DNA from 3 places in the Paenibacillus sp. P5_B5 genome. Region 2 is predicted to be linked to each of the others. Evidence: riboswitches for the same ligand, from Rfam matches in the RefSeq annotation. Region 2 holds a riboswitch; each other region holds the start of a gene.

Region 1 (4,969 bases), on a different contig from region 2:
AAGCAGTTTAAGCAAGAGATTGGTCGGTATGAAGCATGTCAAGCTATGAAGTTCTGGTTCGAAGGGGATCAGGAAATTAGTCATCTGATATCTGCTTTTCAAAATGATGAGCATAGCGTTTTATGTGCTGTAACCCTGTGGGAAGGTCTCGATATACCAGGCCCGTCTTTGTCTAATGTGATTATTTGGTCATTACCATTTCCTCCGAACGATCCTGTATTCTCTGCCAAGCGTCAAGCTGCCGCTGAGCCATTCACAGAGGTTGATCTGCCATATATGCTGCTTCGCCTTAGACAAGGAATAGGGCGGTTGATCAGATCTAGTGACGATCACGGTGAAGTGACCATTTTGGGACAAGAGCTGCATCATAATGAGCTGGTAAAAGAGAAGATTAAAGAAATCATGCCAACTGGTGTTAGTATGAGTGTGAGTGTGTAACATATAGCCAAAGCTAGCTAAGCCTAGTCTAGATAAAGCCTCCTATGACAGAATATAGTCTGTAGGAGGCTTACTTACGTTATGTAATTGAACTGTATAATACTCCTTTGTCATGACTTTGTAAATCGTATTTTCAAAATAATTAGTGTTTTCATAATTAATTTCCGCCCATTATTGAAGATCCCTTTTAAAACTACGAAATCATGAGTAATAGCGAGCAAATGGTATGCATCTTGTGGATCAATCGTTATTTATGTTCGCAATTATGCTTATTTGGCTCTATCTTGATTGCAGATCGACTTTACAAGTTTTGCTAGCAGGAGTAATATTCAAAACGTGATTTGAATTGATTAAGTTTCGATTCGCTGATCGCTGAATTCCCGCCTATGGGAATCGGGGGAACCAATGGGTGTAGTCATTGTACGATGTGAGAGTCGTGCATGCTGCCTCTGGGGTGAATCTTGTATGTATCCGTGAATTGCGTCACGAAATTATACATACGAGTAGGGCGACTCTCACCGCCCGAATCCGTCAGCTAACCTCGTAAGCGTGGTAACTGGGCATAAGGACGATATTTTGAATTTCTTTGCGTCAATGCTCTATGAGAGAGGATGATGAAGCTTGTGATCGTATAGCCGACCACAGGGCTTAAGTCTCTGTGGTTTTTTAGTACAATTTTTTGAAAATATTGATTCATTTATGAAAATGAATAATGCAATTGTAGTTCTTTATCGCTGAATCTCCGGGTGCAACATTTGGAGAACGGGGGAACCAATCGGTAGCTGATATCCAGCACCATGGGGTGAATCTTCTATATATTAAGAAGCATGACTGAAGTCATGAGATCTTACATATGAAGTAGGGCGACTCTTACGCCCGAATCCGACAGCTAACCTCGTAAGCGTACCAAGAGAGGCAACAATTTCGTGCGAATTAGACACGGCTAATTTAGCTGTGCTCTTCAAAGAGCCACGGGAATCGTTCCTTTCCTGTGGCTCTTTGTCTATTTCACAGTGTTAATTGTTGCTTAAATCATGTCAGGAGGAAAGACAAGTGATTGAGCAGGAAGTAATTCTCGTATCCGCCCCCAATAAAACAGGCGAGAATTTTATGAAACAATTAAAACTTAAAGGGTTACCTTTTATAGCATTATCCAATAACAAAAATGATAGTGACCGAATTAGTAAATTAGGTGCTGAACAAGTTGTAATCGTAGACAGTGGAGGACATGAGACTTGGATAATTCCAGACCTACCGATCGGCAACGTGTATTTGTTTGAAAACAGTTTTAATCTGTGTTGTCGGTATATTCAGATGTGTCGCGGCTGGACTTCTAAACCAATCTACGTCATTACACATAGCTTCAATCCAAGATTAGTGTATCGGGGACTTGGTGCTGAGTATGTGATCTATACACACAACGATGACGTTTCGTTTCTGATTCAGGATGATAGAGGGAGGGAATCCAAATGAATGATCTATATATGGTTCTTCTGCTAGCAGGTACATTTCTCGTGTTTTATGCTTTCTTAGTTTGGTGTGATCGAATTGTTGATGAATCTGGAGGAGAGCGCAAATGATGATCATCGGTATAATTGCTATTTTTGTATTTGTTTATTTAGTTTACGCGCTAGTGAATCCAGAGAAGTTCTAAATATAGGAGGAAGTTAGATGGGCATCATACAAATTATTGCAGTGATTGTGCTGTTAATCCTAATCGTTAAACCTTTAGGTACGTATATCTATCATATTTTTTCAAATCAAGCTAACCGTACCGACAAAATATTTGGTCCAATTGAGAATGTCATATACCGATTGATCGGACTCAAGAATCGTGCTGAAATGTCATGGAAACGATATGCACTCACTTTAATTGCAGTCAATATAGCTTTAGTGGCAGTGAGTTATTTGATTCTACGGATCCAGCAGATTTTACCGCTCAATCCAAGTGGAATCTCCAATATGGAATCAACACTTTCATTCAATACAGTCATTAGCTTCATGACGAATACAAACCTGCAGCATTATAGTGGTGAAACAGGATTAACCTATTTCTCACAAATGGCCGTGATTATCATGATGATGTTCACTTCTGCCGCAACCGGTATTATTGTAGCTATTGCATTTATCCGGGGATTAACTAGTAAAGGCAAAACGCTCGGTAATTTTTTCGTAGACTTTGTCAAAGCACATATTCGCTTACTAATTCCACTCGCGATTATCGTGACTCTAGTTCTAGTAGCATTAAAAGTACCTCAAACCTTCAGTCCTAGCATTCAAGCAACAACAATTGAAGGGCAAACACAGCAAATACCTGTTGGACCTGTCGCTTCACTAGTTTCGATCAAGCATTTAGGTACGAATGGGGGTGGATTCTTCGGAGTCAATTCATCTCATCCATTTGAGAATCCGAGTCCACTAACGAATGTACTAGAAATTTTGTCGATGTGGTGTATACCAGCTGCACTGACCTTCACATTTGGTAAATTCGCTCGCAATAAGAAGCAAGGCTGGATTATTTTTGGCACGATGCTATTCTTGTTCGTCTCGTTCTTATCGCTTGCTTATTATTCGGAGAGTCAGGGAAATCCTGCAATTAACGCACTCGGTATAAATGCAACTCAGGGTAGTATGGAAGGTAAGGAAGTTCGATTCGGTATTCCGCAATCCGCCTTGTTTACAACCGTTACAACAGCAGCTACCACGGGGTCAGTTAACAATATGCACGATACATTGACGCCACTTGGCGGACTCGTCCCGCTAGGATTAATGATGTTAAATAGTGTTTTTGGCGGCGATGGTGTTGGACTTGTGAACATGCTCATGTATGCCATTCTAGCCGTATTCCTTTGTGGATTGATGGTTGGACGTACACCTGAGTTCTTGGGTCGCAAAATTGAAGCACGAGAGATGAAGCTTATAGCAATTGCCATATTAGTGCATCCGCTCATCATTCTAGGACCAACAGCTATTGCTTTGGTATCCGATTTAGGAACCGCAGCAATTACGAACACAGGGTTTCATGGTATATCCCAAGTTCTCTATGAATACACATCCTCTGCTGCAAACAACGGATCAGGATTTGAAGGACTAGGGGATAACACACCATTCTGGAATATTACAACAGGGCTCGTTATGTTGCTTGGACGATATATTTCGATCATCGCACTGCTAGGTGTTGCAGGATCACTAGTTAATAAACAATGGGTTCCAGAAACAATCGGTACTTTCCGTACAGACAATAAAATGTTTATGGGAATTCTGATTGCTACGGTATTGATTATTGGCGCTTTAACGTTCTTACCTGTTCTTGTATTGGGACCAATTGCTGAGTTTTTAACATTACGCTAGTCGATGAGGTGAAATAGAATGAGTTCAAACCGAAAGAATATGATATCAAGCGGCATGATTAATCATGCATTAAAAGATAGTTTTATTAAACTTAATCCAATCACAATGATGAAGAATCCTGTGATGTTCGTAGTTGAAATGGGTACAATTGTCGTTCTATTAATGACGATATGGCCTGGATATTTTGGAACACAGGATAGTGCCCGATTTAATTTCGTTGTGTTCTTAATCTTGCTTTTTACCGTTTTATTCGCGAATTTTGCAGAAGCACTTGCAGAAGGTCGGGGCAAAGCGCAGGCTGATTCGCTCAAAAAATCGAAAAAAGAAATTACAGCTAATAAGGTTATTGGCAGCGGAATTAAAGTAGTTCCTTCCACAGAACTGCGCAAGGGAGATATTGTTATCGTCTCGCAAGGTGAGATGATTCCTGGTGATGGGGATGTCATTGAAGGTCTTGCATCTGTTGATGAATCAGCGATTACAGGCGAATCAGCACCTGTCATGAAAGAAGCTGGCGGCGACTTCAGTTCGGTAACCGGTGGTACTCGTGTACTGAGTGACCAGATTAATGTTAGGATTACAAGCGATCCAGGTGAATCATTTATCGATCGAATGATTTCCTTAGTTGAAGGTGCGAAGCGTCAGAAAACACCTAATGAAATTGCATTGAACACTTTATTAACGACCTTAACACTTATTTTTCTCATTGTTGTCATCACTTTAGCACCAATTTCTAAGTATATCGGAATTAATCTTGAAATACCGATTCTGATCTCCTTGCTCGTATGTCTAATTCCGACGACCATTGGTGGTTTGATATCAGCAATCGGGATTGCAGGTATGGACCGAGTGACACAGTTTAATGTAATTGCGATGTCAGGTAAAGCAGTCGAAGCATCAGGCGATATCAATACGATGATTCTAGATAAAACGGGAACAATCACCTACGGGAACCGAATGGCAAGTGAATTCATACCGGTCGGTAATCATAATTTGTCCACATTAGCAGAATGGGCTGCAATTAGTTCTCTTAAGGATGAAACGCCTGAAGGCAGATCTGTTCTTGAGCTAATGAAGAAAGAGCAGCTTGGCTTTAATGTACAGCAAGCTGAAGGCGGTACTTTTGTAGAATTTAGAGCGGAAACACGCATGAGCGGAATTGATTTAACAGATGGACGTA
Region 2 (4,969 bases):
AGAGATCGCCATTTCTTCTTGCACAGCACCTGCTTTTCTAGCAAAATATTGGGCTAATAAGGGAATATCCTCAACCCTTTCGCGAAGAGGGGGGATGCGGAGCGTCGAAATGTTAGGCAGGTTTAAGTCCACTGTAGTGGTTATCACAATTCGAGTCTGTGTACTGGTTTCTATGAGTTGTTTGAGAATATCATGAGGTAACTGATCCCCTTGTTCTATGATGATGGTACCGCCTTTAGCTGCGCGTACTTTCGTATCCCAAGTAAGTAAATCAAAGTCATTCCTACTAAGGGTCAATAATGGATAGTGTCCCTGTGTTGTTGTGTAATGGAGCTTTCTAGCAACATTCATCTTACCTGTGCCATCCTCACCTACAATGACAACATGCTCTTGTCTGATGGATAAGCGTTCGATATGTATTAGTAGCTGTTGCATGGCTGGACTTACCCCGATAAGCTCGCCATAGCGTTCTTGCTCCTCGGTTTCATGCTGTTTCATAAGTAATAGACTCTTCGTATGCTCCTCTAACAGACGCTCGTTGGAGCCCTGAATTCGTTTGATCATAGCTTCAATCAACTGTTTGCGGAAATCAGCATTCTTATCCATTAACAGCAGCATACCCGTACGAGATACTGTAATCGTATGGACATTAGTAACGGCTTCAACATACGCACTCACAGGGTCTCCCGTCAAACAAGACATCTCGCCAAAGAATTGTCCACTTTGCAATATAGCTAGTTCAACCTTCGTTTCGTGCTCTATAAATACGCGAGCTTGACCTGACACAATAATATGGACATGCTCACTAACTGCGCCATGCTCCATGATCAGTTGACCCACTGAGTATTGATGCTCTTGTATCTCTGGATCTAATTGCTGCAGTTCTTCGGGGGATAGCTGATCCAGCATGGGATAAGCCTGATCGGGATGTAGCAATGTTATTCCTCCTATATCACTAAGCAATGCTAATGTATTTTACAAGTTATTAAAATCTTCTTGAACTAGATTTCTCAGTTACATTTTATCACAAGCATTGCAATAATTTATCTAAATTTTCAAAAATCTAAGAATTAATCAGGTTGGCATTTACTTTTCCGAAAATTATAGTTATCATATAACTAACTAATTAGTTAGTTTTTTAAGGGGGAGTTGAAATGATGCTTACATCTAAGGGAGAACTGAGTAGAGGGAGGTTGCTTGACTCTGCAGAAGAATTATTTGCTTTGAAAGGAGTCTCGGCTACAACGGTGAGTCAAATCGTGGCTAATGCAGGTCTCACGCAGGCAGCATTCTATCTTTATTTCAAAAGCAAGGATGACATTCTAAAGGAAATACTGGATAAATTCGAGCGCATGATGCTGACATACAGTGATGCAGGAAGGCAAGCAGGTCAATTGCCAGAGGGAGAACTACAGACTTATGTTACGGGAACCTTTATCCGTTTGTTTGATCTCTTGAGTCAGAATGTGAATGCGACCAAAATTGCTTTGCAGGGGACAGCAGAGAGTGAGCGATTTCGGAAGCAGTTGGTTGACCGAATTGTAGGAAATATGAAGAACAACCAGTCACTAGGTATTGTGAATCCTATCGTAGATCCGGAGATTGTGGCTGAATCAGTCATTGCATCGGTTGAGAGACTAGTGTATCGCTTTAGTATTACTGAAGAGAGATCGAAAGAGGAATTGGGTCAGCAGTTTGCAAATTTATTCCTCAACGGAATTTTATTGAAAAGATAGGAGCTGGATCAGGATGATCTTAGAAACCCTTGATTCTCAAATTCACTTGTTAAGCTTGCTGTGGTTATTTCCGATTCTGTTTATGTTCCATGACTTCGAAGAGATTCTAACGATTGAGCAATGGATAAAGACGAAGGGAGAGGGGGTATATAAACGATTACCCCGCTTTGCTCAGCCAATGTACCATTCTTCCTTTCAAATGAATACACATCACTTTGCAAAGGACGTATTATGGGTCTATATAACGATCGTGACTGTGACAGCAATTACGGTCTTCTTCAAGGTTTACCTATTATTCTTAGTACTTCTTCATGTTTTCTTTGTCCATGTGTTTACACATGTTGGTCAAACGATTTATTTCCGAATTTATACACCAGGCGTTGTTACGTCTATTATCGTTGTATTACCATATTCCGTTTATACCTATTATCGTTTATTCGCTGAACGGCTGATTAATACCCAAGATATCATCATGAGTTTATTGCTTGTGTTAATCTTATTGCCAATCGCGCTGATCATTTTGCTAAAAAGTAGAAGGCGCTACGTTTCGTCTTAGACCATGAAGCTAATGGAACCCTCATGTAAACACAATAAAACCCCATTTATCCATAGAAATGGATGAATGAGGTTTTATTGAAACCTTTATGCTTCTTACTTGACTTCGACTTTAGTTTCTTCCTTTGCCGCTTGCACGAGCTCGCTAGCTAGCTTCTTGAACTCGTCTTCACTCAGCACGCGTGCAGCGGTAACATAGCTGTTAGCGTAATATTTCTCGCTGAGCTTGTTCTTCATTACACGACCTGCTTGCTTTTTGGATCCAGACGCAGCATGTACAAAAACGTCATCTCCCAAATAAATACCTACGTGTGAGATTGTTCCGTTGTTGACACTGCTGTTAGTGTCAAAGAACACTAGATCGCCAGGTATAAGGTCTGCTTTCTTGATCTTAACACCATCTAGGCTTTGGTCGTCGGATGAGCGAGATAGTTTGATTCCAAATTGTTTGAACACATACGATGTAAATCCGGAGCAATCAAAACCTTTAGTAGTGCTTCCTCCAGCAACGTATTTCGTTCCAAGCAATTCTTCAACTGTCTTATCGAGCGTGCTAGAAGCGAAAACGCTTCCAGTACCAAAGCTAAGTACAAGCACCAAACTACACAGCATTGTTACTAACTTCTTCAAATATAAAGCCCCTTCCGGTGCCTACGAGGTTAGCTAAGGGTTCGGTTGAAGGTTCCCTATGATCACTCTAAATCGAGATCAATTCACCCAAAGTATGGTTCCCCCGTTTCCCCACATAAAGCAGGAACTCGGCATTTAGTTTTATTACTTCACAAAGGATATCAATTCGACACTACACAAATAAAACCTCTTTTGTCACATAATGTTCACAAAATAATCTAAATTCGTGAAACTTATTTATAATGCTAATAATCTTTGAAACTATTATTATATTAATTAAATTTTACAATATTTCAATAAATTCGTATATAGTGTAATGGTCCAAAAATGAAACACCCTCGATGAGCGTCGAGGGTGTTTTTCAAGGGAACGAATGTAGATATTCATTTATTTAATGCTTGCTTACTCTAGTACTCCATAGCTCGTATTGTGACGCAATTGACCATACACGAAAGAACATATTCAGTAGCGGGAATATTTGATACACAATTAAGGCAAGAAAGCCTGCCCAAATATAAGAAGCCGTATAAGCTGCTATCGTAAAGGCACCTGTTATAAGTAGAAGAATTAGCGCTAAATAAATGATAGTAGGACTGGATCGCAATAACTTGAATAGAGAGGGGAACGCTCTAACTTGATGCACTCGACCGAATTGAATATACATAAAACAAAAGTGCACGAGATAGACGTAAACCAGATAACCGCCTAACCAAGGTAATAAATCTATTCCAAGTTGTGTGAAATTGGTACCAAGTGAAACGATTGCTGCAAATTTTGGCCATAACCAAATGATGGGGAGGACGGTAAGAGTCGTTTGAATCAGATAATAAAGTAGATAAGGTAAAGTAAGTTGCTTAATGCCTGTAACAAATCGATAACCGGAATTTAATTGTTTATTTGCTAAAGAGTAATAGACGCCAGCATTCAGCACAGGATGTAGGATCATTCTGATGGCTAGTAAGCCAAGTCCGAGCCAGACGAAGGTGTAAGGTAGATCGGTTTTTAATAATTGAAATTGTCCTTCAGCAAAGAATAGGCGCTTAGCCATTGAACCTTGTTCAGCATTCGGATATCGGTGTAGGATCGGTACGATGATAGAACTAATTAATTTATACAAAATGACGCTCCATATTAGCTGGTACAGGAACAGAGTAACGACTACAAATGGTTGTTTCCATGCGGCAATAAAGCCATTCTTTATATAGCTGATCATGAGCTCACCTCCAGTCTACCAAGCTATCCAAGAAAATACGGTTTCGATAAATTGCGAAATGCCAAGATTCCAGCGGACCTGCCATTTGGGATCAATATCTTTTTTGTAAAAATTATTAATATGTTTATTCTCTAGTACGAGGGAGTAACCTGGGTCGACCATGACCCATTCTACAGGTGAAGTATGGTAGATCTTAAAATTTGTTTGCGATCCAGTACCATTCCAAATACGTTCTGTGTTCTGTTTATCTGTAAAATGAAACAGAATTGGAACCTTCGGCGCAGTTCCTCCGCGTTTACGAATCGAAACAGTGCTCTCATATACAGTTGAGCCGTCTTGAGTTAATTTCTTAACCTTTATCGAATCGACAGAGAAGTCCATCATAAGAGATCCATATACATACTGCTTAAAGTAGTCATCCCAGTCTTCTTTCGTTACGTCCTCAACAACGGTTTGGAAATCGCGCGTCGTCGGGTGTTTGAACTTCCAGCGCTCAAAATACACCTTCATTATACGCTCCATTGTTTGCTTGCCAACCTTGCTTTCAATCGATTTAAGCACCAGCTTAGCGCGAATGTATACATTGTCAGCGTAATGATTATGGTCGCGGTAACCCCAGCTATTTAGCTTGAGTGCAGCAGGTGAAGTGATATAGCTTGCTTCAATAGGGAGATTTGATCTAGCTCCGTATTCTGCTTCCATGACGGCATCCTCGGCATAGGAGGTGAATCCTTCGTCAAGCCATGCTTCCTCGAATTCATTCGAAGCAACCATGCCGTACCAATATTGATGACCAATTTCATGAACGACAACGCGCTCAAGCGCTAAGGATGGC
Region 3 (4,969 bases), on a different contig from region 2:
GTTAATACCTGCATAGATTTCACGTCCAAGCCCTTCTCCCCCAACTAGCGGTGCAATCGTTACAACACCAATTGCAATGACAGCTGCAATACGTAGTCCTGTCATGATATAGGTCAAAGATAATGGGAACTGAACCTTCATTAATAATTGAATGGGGCTCATACCAATTCCTCGTCCCGCTTCAATGTAACTAGGGTTCACTTGGTTTAATCCTACATAAGTGCTACGCACAATTGGATTTAACGAATAGAATAGTAATCCAACCGTTACAGTAGCCGCTCCTAAACCTAATACGAGCATAAGCAATACAAGTAAAGCTAGGCTTGGAATAACTTGCAATACATTTGTAATCGCTAGAATCACTTTAGCCAGCTTCGCATTCTTGGAACATAATATGCCTAGCGGAATCCCAATCACAATGGCCAAGCCTAGTCCTCCTAGTACCATGATCACATGTGACACCAAATAATCCCACAACAAACCTGAATTTCGACTCATATAAGACAGTAAATCTACAATCGTCCATTGATAATCGCCCATAGCCTACTCCCTTCTGACTGCCTCCTATTTATTAGCTAACATCCCTTGATCGTTCAAATATTTAAGAGCGACTTCTCGCTCACTTTTCTTCTCAATATCAACTTCATAACTCAAACCAATGATGGTGTCTGCATTCAGCTTACCTACTAGCTCCTGCACAGCTTGTTCTACTTCAGGATACTTCTCTGCAATTTCATTCAGCATGACAGGCGATGCATCGAATGGAGGAAAGAACTGCTTATCGTCATCTAGAGTTTCTAGACCATAGGCTTTCAGACGAGAGTCAGTTGAATACGATAGAACAACATCGACCTGATTGTTACCTACTGCTTCATACACAAGACTCTGTGTCATCGGATATTCTTCTCCGAACTTAAAGTTGTATGTCTTCTGGAATGCTGGATATCCATCATTCGAGCGTTCAAGCCAATTTGTATCTACTCCAAGACGAAGCTTGTCTGCATCCTTAGCTACATCTGAAATATTCTTATAGCCTTTCTCTTCTGCTACTTCTTTACGCACAGTAAATGCATACGTATTCTCGAATCCAAGAGAATCCATCCAGTTAAAACCATAATATTGATCAAAACCTACTTTAGCTTGCTGTAGTACCTTCTCGCGATCCTTCGTATCCTCTATTGGAAAATGGTTATTGAAAATTTCACCAGAATAGAGAGTCGCCAGCTGAACTTCACCACGCTTCATTGCATTAACGACAACGGTACTTGATGCTAAGTCAGGAATAATCTTCGCTTCAAGCTCCGTTCGATCTTCAATGAGTGCTTTATACATTTCGGCAATAATCTTCACTTCGGTAAAAGTTTGAGTACCAATTACAATTTCGTTGCTAGAGCCGCAGCCCGTTAATAAAGCCATTGATGCTAGAAGTAGACTTGCTACTCCCACCTTCATCCGTTTAGGTAGCATATTGAATTCCCCCTTCTGTTCCTTTGCCGATCCTAATTAAGCCGTAACAGAACTTGTTCTGCCATAACGGCGTGCAAGTACACGCTCAAGCCAGCCAAGTAATGCATCTGCGAGCAAGGCTAACACGATCGCACCACCAGCACCAGTAACAATCAATTCGATCTTATTAACCCCAAGACCAGCAACAATTAACTGTCCTAAGCCACCTGCTCCAATAAGTGTAGCGAGTGTCGCCCAGCTGATAATATAAACGGTCGTAATCCGAATACCTGACATAATATAAGGCAGCGCAAGCGGCAATTGAACCTGCAAAATACGTTGTATCGTACTGTAGCCCATGCCCCTCGCTGACTCCAATACACTTGAATCAACTGATTGGAAGCCATCGTACGTATTACGAAGAATTGGCATGATGGAATAGAGGAAGAGCGCCATAATCGCCGGCTTCATCCCGATTCCAAGAAACGGAATAAGAACAGCTAACAAGGCTAAGCTTGGTATCGTCTGTAATAAATTCGCCAAGAAGAATACCACGCTGTTCAACCATTTGAACCTGTTATTATAGACAAGGAGAATTGCGAGTGGGATGGATACAATACAGCCTAGAAGAACAGAAATTGCCGTAATGGTTAAATGCTCCTGTAATGCCGTAAAAATATCTCCACTTCGCTCTGAAAAGAAAGTTAGTAAATCGTTCATCATTTAGCCTCCTCTCCGAGGCTCAACGCATACTGATCAATTAGAGCTGGGTAAACCTCATTCAGATGGCTGACAATACTACCTCTGGTTAGTAGTCCAACCAATCTGCCCGTGTCATCAACAACTGCAAGGTTCGATAACCGATGATTAGTCATCATCTCGACAGCTTCAGGCAAAATAGTTCCAGGAGACACCTGATAGGCAATCAGACGCATCACATCCTGTACCGTCTTGTCTTCCCCACCGAATTCATGCAGCACACGATAAATGGATACAATCCCAAGCAGCTTACGATAACGATCGACTACAAATAAGCTGTCCACCTTACGAGCCTCCATCATCTTAATTGCTTCTGCTAAACCACGATTCGGGTAGGTTGTTGCTGGCTGTGTCACCATCACATCATCCACAGTCGATACGCGCATAGGCTCTCCGAGCTGTGTTGACTCCACATTCTTCTGTCCGATGAATGTACGCACAAAATCATTCGCTGGATAACGTAAGATTGTTTCTGGTGTGCCAGCCTGTATAATTTCTCCATCCTTCATCAGTACGATGGTATCGGCGATTTTAATAGCCTCATTCATATCATGCGTAACGAAGATAATCGTCTTCTGCAAGTCCTGCTGTAGACGAATTAATTCATCTTGAAGCTGTTCACGACTAATCGGATCAAGTGCGCTGAAGGGCTCATCCATCAGAATAATATCAGGATCCGCTGCTAATGCTCGGATAACACCAATCCTCTGCTGTTGACCACCACTTAACTCTGAGGGATAACGATGACTATAAACTTCAGGTTCTAGATTAACCATCTCCATCAGTTCATTCACACGCTGATCAATTTTGCTCTGCTCCCACTTCAATAAGTGAGGAACTACCGCAACATTCTTTGCAATTGTCATATGTGGAAATAACCCTACGTTCTGAATCACGTAACCTACTTTACGTCTAAGCTCAACCGGGTTCTTCTCTGAAATATCCTCACCATTAATCAGCACTTTACCGCTCGAGGCTGTAATGAGCCGATTAATATGCTTCATTGTCGTTGACTTTCCACAACCACTCGGACCAATAATAACCGTAAGCTCACCCTTCTTAATCGTCAGATTAATGTCTTTGAGCGCTTGAAAACCATCATCATATACTTTATTGACATGTTGAAATTCAATCACATTTATTTCCCCCTATCCAAATATATAGAAAAAGACCCCAACACAAAAAAAACGACTAATGAGTCATTTTGATGTGAATTAGGGTCATTTAAAAACACAGCCTGAACAATATTAATTGTGTATCACTGCAAAAAACCCGAATATAAATTCGGGTCATGGTTGTTCAATATAAAAATATGACCCATCTTCTGCAAACGAGGTTAGCTGACGGACTCGGAATAGATGGTTTCCTACGCATGACTGCGATTCGCCCCAGAAATGGTTCCCCCGCTCCCTAAATTAGGAACTAAGCGTACCTTAATGTTATTAGAATATCCCAATTATGTCAACTCTACTATCAAATGTCTTAAAAATAGCCATTTTATGTATACCATTGGTATCAACGTTTATCATTAAATTTTGGCCAATAACGTTTGTTACTAATTTCCAAGCAGGATTAAAACAATATGACACGCTATTGGCGCGAATAATGGTAAAATAGAATAGATGCCTTACCAACCAATCCTAAGATAAAGAAGGGACTATCATGATTATTCTAAAGACGAAGCAAGAAATCGAGGACATGCGAGTTTCAGGGAAATTATTGGCTCAGTGTCATCAGGAATTGAAGAGCAAGATCAAGCCAGGTGTTACTACACTTGAAATAGATCAATTTGTTGAGAATTTCTTACGAAAACATGGAGCTACACCCGAACAAAAAGGATACCATGGATTCCCATTTGCAACCTGCGCATCCGTTAACGATGTAATCTGCCATGGATTTCCAAAGAATGAACCCTTAAAAGAAGGAGACATTGTAACAATTGACATGGTCGTCAATCTCAATGGTGCATTGTCCGATTCCGCGTGGAGCTACCGAGTAGGCGAAGTATCCGAACAAGCAGATAAGCTGCTAACTGTGACTGAAAAAAGTCTCTTTCTTGGCATTGAACAAGCGGTTGTTGGCAACCGAATTGGCGATATTGGCCATGCTATTCAGCAATATGCCGAGGCGAATGGCTTCTCCGTAGTTCGTCACTTTATTGGGCATGGAATAGGCAAAACCATGCACGAGGATCCGCAGGTACCTCACTACGGTTCCCCAGGTAAAGGCGTACGTCTTAAAGCTGGTATGGTAATTACAATTGAGCCGATGCTCAACACAGGCTCTTATCAAATCAAGATGGATAGCGATGGTTGGACCGCAAGAACTATCGATGGCGGTCTATCCGCCCAGTATGAGCATACACTTGCCATTACGGATGATGGTCCTATTATTTTGACACAGCTATAATCAGGAGTAGTTAATGAAAATGACCGGAAGAACCCTCAGGTTCGATCCGGTCATTCTTGTTAAGAGAGCGTTGTAAGGGAGAGAATAAGTAATATTAGTCTAAGTAACCAGCAATCCCCTGTTTGATCAGGTAGTCCATTTCTGCATCCAGAATGGCTTCAACCGTAATTTCGTCTAGCTTCACTTCTCGCTGACCCATAATATAATCCACAAGATCATCACTATCGATGTCCACTTCACCTTTAGCATCTGCCTTCGCGTTATCCATAAATACCTGCTCATGCTTGAGGACAAGCTTAATGTTATGTGAATCCGCCTTCGTTTTATCTGCTATGTACTGCAAGAGCTCTTGCTC

Evidence for each region. A riboswitch is a leader RNA that binds a small molecule or an ion and turns the genes downstream of it on or off. The one in region 2 is predicted to bind cyclic di-AMP.
Region 1: another riboswitch for cyclic di-AMP. It lies ahead of AC1DOK_RS15490 (hypothetical protein); the one in region 2 lies ahead of AC1DOK_RS18240 (C40 family peptidase).
Region 3: another riboswitch for cyclic di-AMP. It lies ahead of AC1DOK_RS03915 (betaine/proline/choline family ABC transporter ATP-binding protein); the one in region 2 lies ahead of AC1DOK_RS18240 (C40 family peptidase).

What each region holds. Positions count from the first base shown of each region.
Region 1 covers NZ_JBFULK010000011.1:86,055-91,023, forward strand. The annotation lists gene AC1DOK_RS15485 (ATP-dependent DNA helicase) at 1-438, shown strand, start outside; cyclic di-AMP (ydaO/yuaA leader) riboswitch at 799-1,004, shown strand; cyclic di-AMP (ydaO/yuaA leader) riboswitch at 1,161-1,358, shown strand; gene AC1DOK_RS15490 (hypothetical protein) at 1,492-1,911, shown strand; gene kdpF (K(+)-transporting ATPase subunit F) at 2,018-2,092, shown strand; gene kdpA (potassium-transporting ATPase subunit KdpA) at 2,110-3,789, shown strand; gene kdpB (potassium-transporting ATPase subunit KdpB) at 3,808-4,969, shown strand, end outside.
Region 2 covers NZ_JBFULK010000014.1:135,595-140,563, forward strand. The annotation lists gene AC1DOK_RS18225 (patatin-like phospholipase family protein) at 1-936, opposite strand, end outside; gene AC1DOK_RS18230 (TetR/AcrR family transcriptional regulator) at 1,155-1,736, shown strand; gene AC1DOK_RS18235 (HXXEE domain-containing protein) at 1,750-2,292, shown strand; gene AC1DOK_RS18240 (C40 family peptidase) at 2,388-2,921, opposite strand; cyclic di-AMP (ydaO/yuaA leader) riboswitch at 2,925-3,065, opposite strand; gene AC1DOK_RS18245 (hypothetical protein) at 3,313-4,134, opposite strand; gene AC1DOK_RS18250 (M1 family metallopeptidase) at 4,150-4,969, opposite strand, start outside.
Region 3 covers NZ_JBFULK010000002.1:269,171-274,139, reverse strand. The annotation lists gene AC1DOK_RS03930 (ABC transporter permease) at 1-540, opposite strand, end outside; gene AC1DOK_RS03925 (glycine betaine ABC transporter substrate-binding protein) at 565-1,467, opposite strand; gene AC1DOK_RS03920 (ABC transporter permease) at 1,504-2,166, opposite strand; gene AC1DOK_RS03915 (betaine/proline/choline family ABC transporter ATP-binding protein) at 2,166-3,341, opposite strand; cyclic di-AMP (ydaO/yuaA leader) riboswitch at 3,516-3,644, opposite strand; gene map (type I methionyl aminopeptidase) at 3,868-4,614, shown strand; gene AC1DOK_RS03905 (hypothetical protein) at 4,709-4,969, opposite strand, start outside.